Regions from separate parts of the Mesorhizobium sp. genome, predicted to be linked through region 2. Evidence: riboswitches for the same ligand, from Rfam matches in the RefSeq annotation. Region 2 holds a riboswitch; the other holds the start of a gene.
What was found. Region 2 has a riboswitch for thiamine pyrophosphate ahead of thiB (thiamine ABC transporter substrate binding subunit). Riboswitches for the same ligand answer to the same signal wherever they lie in the genome.

Region 1 (4,334 bases), 4.2 Mb from region 2:
CAAAAGGCTCTTGTCGCGGACTGGAACGAAACCGCAGCTGTTTCGTTGCGACATTTCTGTGAGAACCGGGGTGAACAATGAGCGATATCCAGAAGATCGTATTGATGGTCTTGGCGGCGCTGCTGGCAATTTCCCTGATCGTGTTTGCCAATGACCGGATCAGGCACAGGATTGGCAATAGCTATGCTCAGCGGCCGGCCGCCGCCGATGATGCGTCCGGTGGGTCAATGTAGCTGGAGATCGCCATCCGCCTCCCGTGGCAGTGATGATGGCACCGTCTTGTTGGCCCTCCTGGCTTCTCCCAAGGCGGGATCTTCACATTTTTAACGTGCGCGAGGCGAAGCGCCCGCATGCCGACGTGCCCTTGTCTTGAGCGACTGGACGAAGGCGCCAACAATGCCCATTTATGGAGAAATTCAAAGGAGACGTGATATGGCGACTTCTACCGAACGTGCAGTGCTAGCCGGGGGCTGCTTCTGGGGCATGCAGGATTTGATACGGCGCTATCCCGGCGTCATCTCCACTCGAGTCGGCTACACCGGCGGTGACGTGCCTAATGCCACCTATCGCAATCATGGCACCCATGCGGAAGCCATCGAGATCATCTTCGACCCAAGCCGGATCAGCTATCGCACACTGCTGGAATCGTTCTTCCAGATTCATGACCCCACGACACGCAACCGCCAGGGCAACGATGTCGGAATGAGCTATCGCTCGGCGATCTACTACACCAGCGACGAGCAGAAGCGTGTGGCCGAGGACACCATTGCCGATGTCAATGCCTCGGGCCTCTGGCCCGGCAAGGTCGTCACCGAGGTGGAGCCCGCTGGCTCCTTCTGGCAGGCGGAGCCGGAGCACCAGGATTATCTCGAGAAGTACCCCAATGGCTATACCTGCCATTTCGTCAGACCGGGGTGGAAGCTCCCGGTTCGTGAAAAGGCCGTTTCGTAACACCCGGTGTACGTGGCTTTGCCGAGCAATGAACGCGAAGAAAGGCCATGGAGGGGGTGCTCCACGGCCTTTTCATGACAGAAGGTTCAATGATTACTTGCCACAGTTTTTGTCGTTGACCGTCGGTGCCGCGCTGCCCGGCGATGTTCCCGATGCATCCGCCTGGCTACCCTGCGGGCCGGTCGGGCAGTTCTGATCCGCATTTGAATTCATGCCGGTGGTGCTGTTGGTCGCGTTCGTGTCCACCGAATCCGGTACCGTGGTGTTGGGCGAGGCCGGCGTTACCGGATTCACCGTAACCGACTTGCCGCTGCCACCGCCATCGGCCGCGTTACCAGCGCCGCTACCGGTGCTTTGGGCCATCGCGGACGTGGCAAGACCAACGGTGAGAACAGAAGCTGCGATGATTTTCATGAACATGGTATTTCTCCATTTCTAGACATTTCGTCGCCTTGCGACCGTGGGGACAACCTCTCGATTCGACGAAGGTTCCCCAAAAAATATCGCCGGTTGCAGGGAACCGACGTCCGCAGAGAACGGGCCGAAGCAAGAAGCAACCAGCTCTTTGGCCGGAGGCGGAAAGGATGGCCGGCGCGTATTATCGGGACTACCCCAGCCGTCCAAACCCGGCTACGAGCCCGGCGCCGCAGCCGTGCACTGCAAGCCAGCTTCTGAAAAAAACGCTTTCGCGATCGCTCGAATGGTGCTTTATGGCGTCCATCCACAGGGGTGCTCCGTACGGTCGGGGCTGAGACGGGGGCGGCAAGCCCACAAACCCTAGAAGCTGATCTGGGTAATACCAGCGGAGCGAGGCGGGCTATGTTTTCAGGCGCACAGATTTCCCTATACCCCATGGCCGACGATTTTGTCGGTGTCATCCTTGGAGCGCTCGGCGCTCTCGATCCCTATCGCGACAGGCTCAGGATCGAGACGGACGACATCTCGACCTTGCTGGTCGGGCCGCCCGAGGTGCTGTTTCCGGCCATGCGCGACCTGTTCGTGGCGGCGGCGGCCAGCGGCAAGCACTGCGTGCTTTCGGCGGCCATATCGCGTGGCTGTCCCGGCGAGCCCGATGATCCGATCTGCCGTTCCGACGCGATCGGTGGCCCGGTCGGACCGCTCAGCCTGCGCAAGGCGGCGGCCATCGCAGCCGTGCGGGAAGCCGATGTCACCCGCCAACAGGTGGCGGTGCAGTTCTCGCTTTATGTGATGGGCACCGGCGACCACATGGACGAAATCTACGGCTGCATCGACTTTCTCAAGCAGTCGGGCGTCTTCGACCGTTCCAAGCATTTCTGCACCAGGTTGCGCGGCGACGCCGGGGCTGTGTTCTCGACCTTGAACGAGGCCTTCTGCAGGTTCGGGCCGGGCGCCGGCCACGTAACCCTCGACGTCACGGTCTCGGCCAACAGCCCAACCGCTGTGTGAAGCTACCAGCGCATTCGCGCTGTGTACCAAAGGTTCGTGCCGTGCCCGCTTTACCAGACGCCCGTTCGCACGGGTTCACATCAGCCATCGTCAGGGCTTTGCCGGCCATCGTTTCGGTTGGCATCCTGCTGGTGGCCTGGGAACTCTATGCCCGCTTCTCCGGCATCAAGCCGACAACGCTGCCGGCGCCCTCCCGTGTCTTCGAACAGGCGGTGCTGAACCGCGATGCGCTGGTCGAAAACACCATTCCCACCATCCGCGCCACGCTGCTTGGCTTTGCCTGCTCGCTGAGCGCCGCTTTCGTTCTCTCGATGCTCATCGATTTCTATCGTCCGCTGAGGAGAGCGCTGTTTCCGGTCTTCATCGTCAGCCAGACATTGCCGCTGGTCGCCATCGCGCCGCTGGTCGTGCTGTGGTTCGGCTTCGGCCTGGCGCCCAAGATCATGCTGGTGGCGCTGGTCACCTTCTTTCCGATGCTGGTCGCCCTGGGCCAGGGCTATGAGGCGACCGAAATCGAGATCAGTCAGATGCTGAAGGCCATGGGGGCCGGGCGATGGCGGGTTTTTTTCCTGGCCCGGCTGCCTTCGGCTCTGCCCTATTTTTTCGCCGGTCTGAAGATCTCCATCACCTATGCGGTGGTTGGCGCGATTTTCGCTGAATATGCCGGCGCGGCGAAAGGACTGGGCATCTACATGCTGTCAGCCAAGAACAATTTCCGCCCCGACCTGGTGCTTGCCGCTGTCGGGGTGAGCGCGCTGTTGACGCTGGTCCTGTTCGGGCTGACGGCGCTGATCCAGCACCTTGCCATGCCTTGGGAGCGGGTGGGTAAGGAACGCAGGGAACATGCCGGGGAAGGATCGTCATGACACGGCTTGAACTGCGCAACGTAAGCAAGCGCTTCGGCGACCTCGATGTGCTGGCTGATATCTCGCTCAACGTAGCGCATGGCGAATTCGTCTCAATCCTCGGCCCGTCCGGCGCCGGCAAATCGACGATCTTCCAACTGCTGACCGGCGGGCTGAACGGCGCGCACGGAGAAATGCTGTTCGACGGTGCGCCGCTTGATGACCATGGCCGTCACTTTGCATTCATGCCGCAGCGCGACGCGCTTATGCCGTGGCGGCGCGTCATCGACAACACGACGCTTGGCCTCGAGGTGCAAGGCATCCGCCGCAAGGTGGCACGCATCCGTGTCGAGCCCCTGTTTACCGAATTCGGGCTGGCCGGCTTCGAGCGGCACTACCCGGCGCAGCTTTCCGGCGGCATGCGCCAGCGCGCGGCACTGCTGCGCACGGTCGTGCAAGAGCGCGACATGTTGCTGCTTGACGAGCCCTTCGGCGCGCTTGACGCACTGACCAGGACCAGCATGCAGCGCTGGCTGGAACAGATGTGGCGGCATCACCGCTGGACAGCACTCCTCATCACCCATGATGTGCGCGAAGCGGTGCTCCTGTCCGATCGCATTTATGTGCTTTCGGCGCGTCCCGCCCGCATTGTCGGCGAGATCAAGGTGCGGCTGCCGCGCCCGCGCGATTTCAACGACGCCATGGCGCGCCAGGCCGGCGCGCTCGAAGCGGAAATCCTCGACATCATTCTCAACCCGCGGACCAATCAAAGGACATGACGATGACTGATTTCACGCGCCGGCAGGCCCTGCTGCTGACACTCGCCACCGGCTTTGCCGGGACTTCCCGGTCCTTCGCCCAGTCATCGGCCGGCCAGTCATCGTCCGGCCAGTCGCCGGCGCAAAAGGTCACCGTCGCGCTCGACTGGACCGTCAACACCAATCACATCGGCCTCTTCATCGCCCGCGACAAGGGCTTTTACGCCGATGCCGGCCTGCAGGCCGAGATTCTGCCTTACGGTGATACCGGTTCGGGCACACTGGTCAGCAATCGCATCGCCGACTTCGGCATCAGCGGGGCGCTGGGCCTGTTCACCCAGAAGTCCGCCGG
Region 2 (4,334 bases):
CGGCGAAACTGACATCGAAAACGAGCGTTGCCTCGCCATAGCTGAACGAGACATTCTCGAGCCGCACGGCGGCTCCACCTGCGTTCCCGTCCCCTCCCTGCGCCTTTGCGAGCGTCATGCCTTCCGTCCCCTCCCCAGCTGGTCCGAGGCCAGGACAAGCGCCAGGCAGACAAGGCCAAGCAGCAGCGCCAGTCCGGCCGCGTCCTCGGTGCGATAGCTGCCCATGCGCGCCAGCAGCAGATAGGGCAATGTCTGCACGGAATCACTGCCGAACAGGGCGATGACGCCGAGATCGCCCAGCGACAGCGCCATCGCGAAGGCGAAGGCCGTGGCGAGCGGGCGCCGCAGTGATGGCCAATCGACCAGTATCAGCCGGTTCCAGCCTGAAATACCGAGCTGCGCACAAAGCCGTTCGTGCCGCTCGCTTGCCGCGTCATGGGCGGGACGTACGGCCCGGATAGCGAAGGGCATCGCCATCACCGCGTTGACGGTGACGACCATGATCGGCGCGATGGCGAAGACGTCGCTGACATTGCGCAACAGCAGGAACCAGCCTGCGCCGATGACGATCGGCGGCACGACGAGGACGAAGCCGGCGCCGGTATCCGTGGCGTGTTCGAGCAATGTCCTCGAACCGCGCTTCCGGTTCAGGGACAACGCCCGGCGCGCCATGACCAGGGACAGCGACAGCATCACCGAGAGCAGTGCCGACAGGAAGGCGAGCACGGCACTGGTCAGCGTCGCCTGCCGCACCGCGCTCTCGCCGGCCAGGCGGCCGAGATCGGCTCCAAGCCCGGCCATCACCGTCGCCGCCATCGGGCCCGCGACGAACAGCAGCGCGAGAACGATCAGCGCGGCGTTGAGCCAGGTCTCGGCCCTGCCAGCCGAAAGATAACGGCGCGGCGCCACGGGCAGATTGGCATCGCCGACCACGTTGACGCCAAGCCGCGTCAGGGCCAGCACCACGATGAAGGTCAAGGCGATCTGCAGCGCTGTCAGCGCCACCGCGAGCGCGGGATCGAAATCAAAGCGCAGCGCCTGATAGATCGCGACCTCCAGCGTCGTCGCGCGCGGACCACCGCCCAGCGTCAGCACGATTGTGAAGGACGTGATGCAAAGCATGAACACCAGCCCGGCAACGCCGGGAATGGCGGCGCGCAGCGTGGGCCACTCGATCAACCGAAAGGCCGGCCTGGCGCCCATGCCAAGCTGGCTCGCCAGCCGCCACTGGTCGGCGGGCACCGTCTGCAACGCTTCAAGAAACAACCTGACGCTGAGCGGCAGGTTGAAGAAGACATGCGCAACGAGGATGCCCGACAGGCCGTAGATGCCCGGCCAGCTTCCGTTGCCGAGCGCGGTGAAAACGCCGGCGAAATAACCGGCACGGCCGTAGAGCGCCAGGATGCCGAGCGCGGCGACGATGGCCGGCAGCGCCAGCGGCACGGCGAACAGTTGCAGGATGAAGCTTCGTCCGAAGAAGCGTGGATGCCGAGACAAAGCGCGCGCGACGAACAACGCCGGCACGACCGAGAGCAGCGTTGACAGCGCCGCCTGCCACAAGGTGAAGCGGACGACGCGGAAGAGGTAGGGATTGAAGGCCGCCCACGCACCCGAGGGATCCCTGACGCCTTCGTGGAGGAGGCCGGCGATCGCACCGCCGATCAGCAGCGCGATCGCGGCAAGCGCGACGATGCCGGCGGTGACGCGGGGGTCGGTCGAACGCGCCGGCATCATTGCCCGTCTACTTGCTCATCACAGCCAGCCATTCATCCACCCAGACCTTGCGGTTGGCGGCGACTTCCTCAGGGCTGAACAGCAAGGTCTTGGTCGGCTTGACCAGTTTGTCGAAGGCCGGATTGAGCGGCGCATCGGTCTTGCCGGCGGGGAACATCCAGTTGGTCTCGGGGATGACATCCTGGAACTTCGGCCCGGTCATGAAGGCCAGGAACTTTTCCGCCAGCGGATTCTTGGCTCCGGTGGTGGTGATCCCGGCGACCTCGATCTGCAGGTATTCGCCCTCTTCGAAGGACGCTGCCTGATAGCGATCGGTCTTCTCCGCGACCATGTGATAGGCTGGCGACGTCGTGTAGGACAGCACCATTGGCGCCTCGCCCTTGGTGAACAGGCCGTAGGCCTCGCTCCAGCCTGGCGTCACGGTCAGCACCTTGGTCTTGAGCTTGGCCCAGGCTTCGGGCGCCTTGTCGCCATAGACGGACTTGACCCAGAGCAGCAGGCCGAGGCCGGGTGTGGAGGTGCGCGGGTCCTGGATGACGATCTTGTCGTCGGCGCTGCCCTCGACCAGATCCTTGAGGCTCTTTGGCGGCGTCTTCAGCTTCTGCGTGTCATAGACTACGGCGAAATAGCCATAGTCGAACGGGACAAACGTATCGTCAGTCCAGCCGCCGGGCACTTTGACGTCCGAAACCGGGCCGTGCGGGGCAAACAAGCCAGTGGCCTTGGCCTCGGCGGTGAGATTGGTGTCGAGGCCGAGCACGATATCAGCTTTGGTCGAGGCGCCTTCCAGCTTGACGCGGTTGAGCAGGGCCACACCGTCGGCGACCGAGACGAAGTCGACATCGCAGCCGCATTCGGCCTCGAATTCCTTCTTCACGGCGGGACCGGGACCCCAGTCGGCGGTGAAGCTCTCATAGGTGTAGATGGTGAGCTTGTCCTTGGCGAAGGCCGGACCGGACAGGGCAACAACCATGGCTGAGACAACAGAGTATAAAAGCGTGCGCATCGGCGCCTCCTTCGTTCGAATTGAAAGGAATTGAGGCGTCGGACTGTCCGAAACGTCTAATCCCTCCGCCGGTACAAACCGGATCAGGTTCAGCGGGTTGGCAAGGTTGCCTCTCAGCCGGTCCGCGAAGATCGCGTCCGGCACCCCGTTAGAGCGTTTCGACACATAGGCCCGGTCGACGAACCACGCAAGTGGAGTTTGCCGCCTTCCGTTTCCCGTGCCGGGCTGGTAAGGGCGACGCGCATGAGCACATTCACCATCCTGCTTGGCGGCGAACTCATCCGCACGCCGCGGCTCGACCGCCAGGTCGAGGGCTCCCGGATTATCGCCGCCGATGCCGGCATCGGCCATGCGCGGCTGTTGGGCCTTGTCCCGGAACTGTGGGTCGGCGACTTCGATTCCATACCAGCCAATCTGCCCGATGATCTGGCCACCGTGCCGCGCCGCACTTTCCCCGCGGAGAAGGACAAGACCGATGGGGAACTGGCCATTGGCGCCGCACTCGAGCGTGGCGCGACGCGCCTGATCCTGGTTGGAGCCTTCGGCGGCAGGCGTGCGGACCACGCCTTCCTGCATCTGGCGCTCGGTCTGCGGCTGGCCGAGGCCGGGACGGAAGTGCTGTTGACCAGCGGCGCGCAGGAAGCCATCCCCTTGCTGCCGGGACAAGCCGGCTTCGACTACGCCGACACCACCTTGTTTTCAGTCCTTGGTTTCTCGGACCTCTCCGGCCTCACGGTCAAAGGCGCCAAATGGCCGCTGGATCATGTCGAGGTCGCATTCGGCTCGTCGCTGACCATTTCCAACGAGGTCAGGGGCCGGCTTGAAATCGCTCTGGGCGGCGGTCGCGCGCTGCTGCTGGCTCACCCTTATCCTCTTCCAGAAAGCTGACATGGCCCCGCCGCTTCTCAATCTCGACGGCATAAAACTCACCTTCGGCGGCACGCCGCTGCTCGACGGTGCCGCATTGGCCGCTTCGGCCGGCGACAAGATCGCGCTTGTCGGCCGCAACGGCTCGGGCAAGTCGACGCTGCTGAAGATCGCGGCTGGCCTGATCGAGCCACAGGACGGCGAAGTCTTTCGCCAACCTTCGGCAACTGTGCGCTATCTGCCGCAAATGCCCGATATGGATGGCTTCACCAACATCCGCGCCTATGTCGAGGCAGGGCTTGGACCGGCGGATGATCCCTATCGCGCCACCTATCTGATGGAGCATCTCGGCCTGTCCGGCGACGAGCGGCCGAGCGACCTGTCCGGCGGAGAGGCACGGCGCGCCGCACTTGCCCGCGTCATGGCGCCGGAGCCCGATATTCTGCTGCTTGACGAGCCGACTAACCATCTTGACCTGTCGGTGATCGAGTGGCTGGAAGAGGAACTTGCCCGCACGTCTTCCGCGCTCATCGTGATTTCGCACGACCGCCGCTTTCTCGAGCGCGTCTCGCGCGCAACCGTCTGGCTCGATCGTGGCCAGACCCGCAGGCTGGACAAGGGTTTCGGCCATTTCGAGGAATGGCGCGACCTGGTGCTGGAAGAGGAAGAGCGCGAACAGCACAAGCTCGGCCGGCAGATCGTGCGCGAGGAGCACTGGCTGCGCTAT

Region 1: another riboswitch for thiamine pyrophosphate. It lies ahead of ACO07C_RS00020 (YkoF family thiamine/hydroxymethylpyrimidine-binding protein); the one in region 2 lies ahead of thiB (thiamine ABC transporter substrate binding subunit).

The regions. Positions count from the first base shown of each region.
Region 1 is NZ_OZ245860.1:73-4,406, forward strand. Features, by position in the region: gene ACO07C_RS00005 (hypothetical protein) at 78-233, shown strand; gene msrA (peptide-methionine (S)-S-oxide reductase MsrA) at 433-951, shown strand; gene ACO07C_RS00015 (hypothetical protein) at 1,045-1,371, opposite strand; TPP riboswitch at 1,667-1,780, shown strand; gene ACO07C_RS00020 (YkoF family thiamine/hydroxymethylpyrimidine-binding protein) at 1,771-2,379, shown strand; gene ACO07C_RS00025 (ABC transporter permease) at 2,421-3,245, shown strand; gene ACO07C_RS00030 (ABC transporter ATP-binding protein) at 3,242-4,003, shown strand; gene ACO07C_RS00035 (ABC transporter substrate-binding protein) at 4,006-4,334, shown strand, end outside.
Region 2 is NZ_OZ245860.1:4,188,332-4,192,665, reverse strand. Features, by position in the region: gene thiQ (thiamine ABC transporter ATP-binding protein) at 1-118, opposite strand, end outside; gene thiP (thiamine/thiamine pyrophosphate ABC transporter permease) at 115-1,734, opposite strand; gene thiB (thiamine ABC transporter substrate binding subunit) at 1,742-2,740, opposite strand; TPP riboswitch at 2,784-2,898, opposite strand; gene ACO07C_RS19930 (thiamine diphosphokinase) at 2,984-3,628, shown strand; gene ACO07C_RS19925 (ABC-F family ATP-binding cassette domain-containing protein) at 3,630-4,334, shown strand, end outside.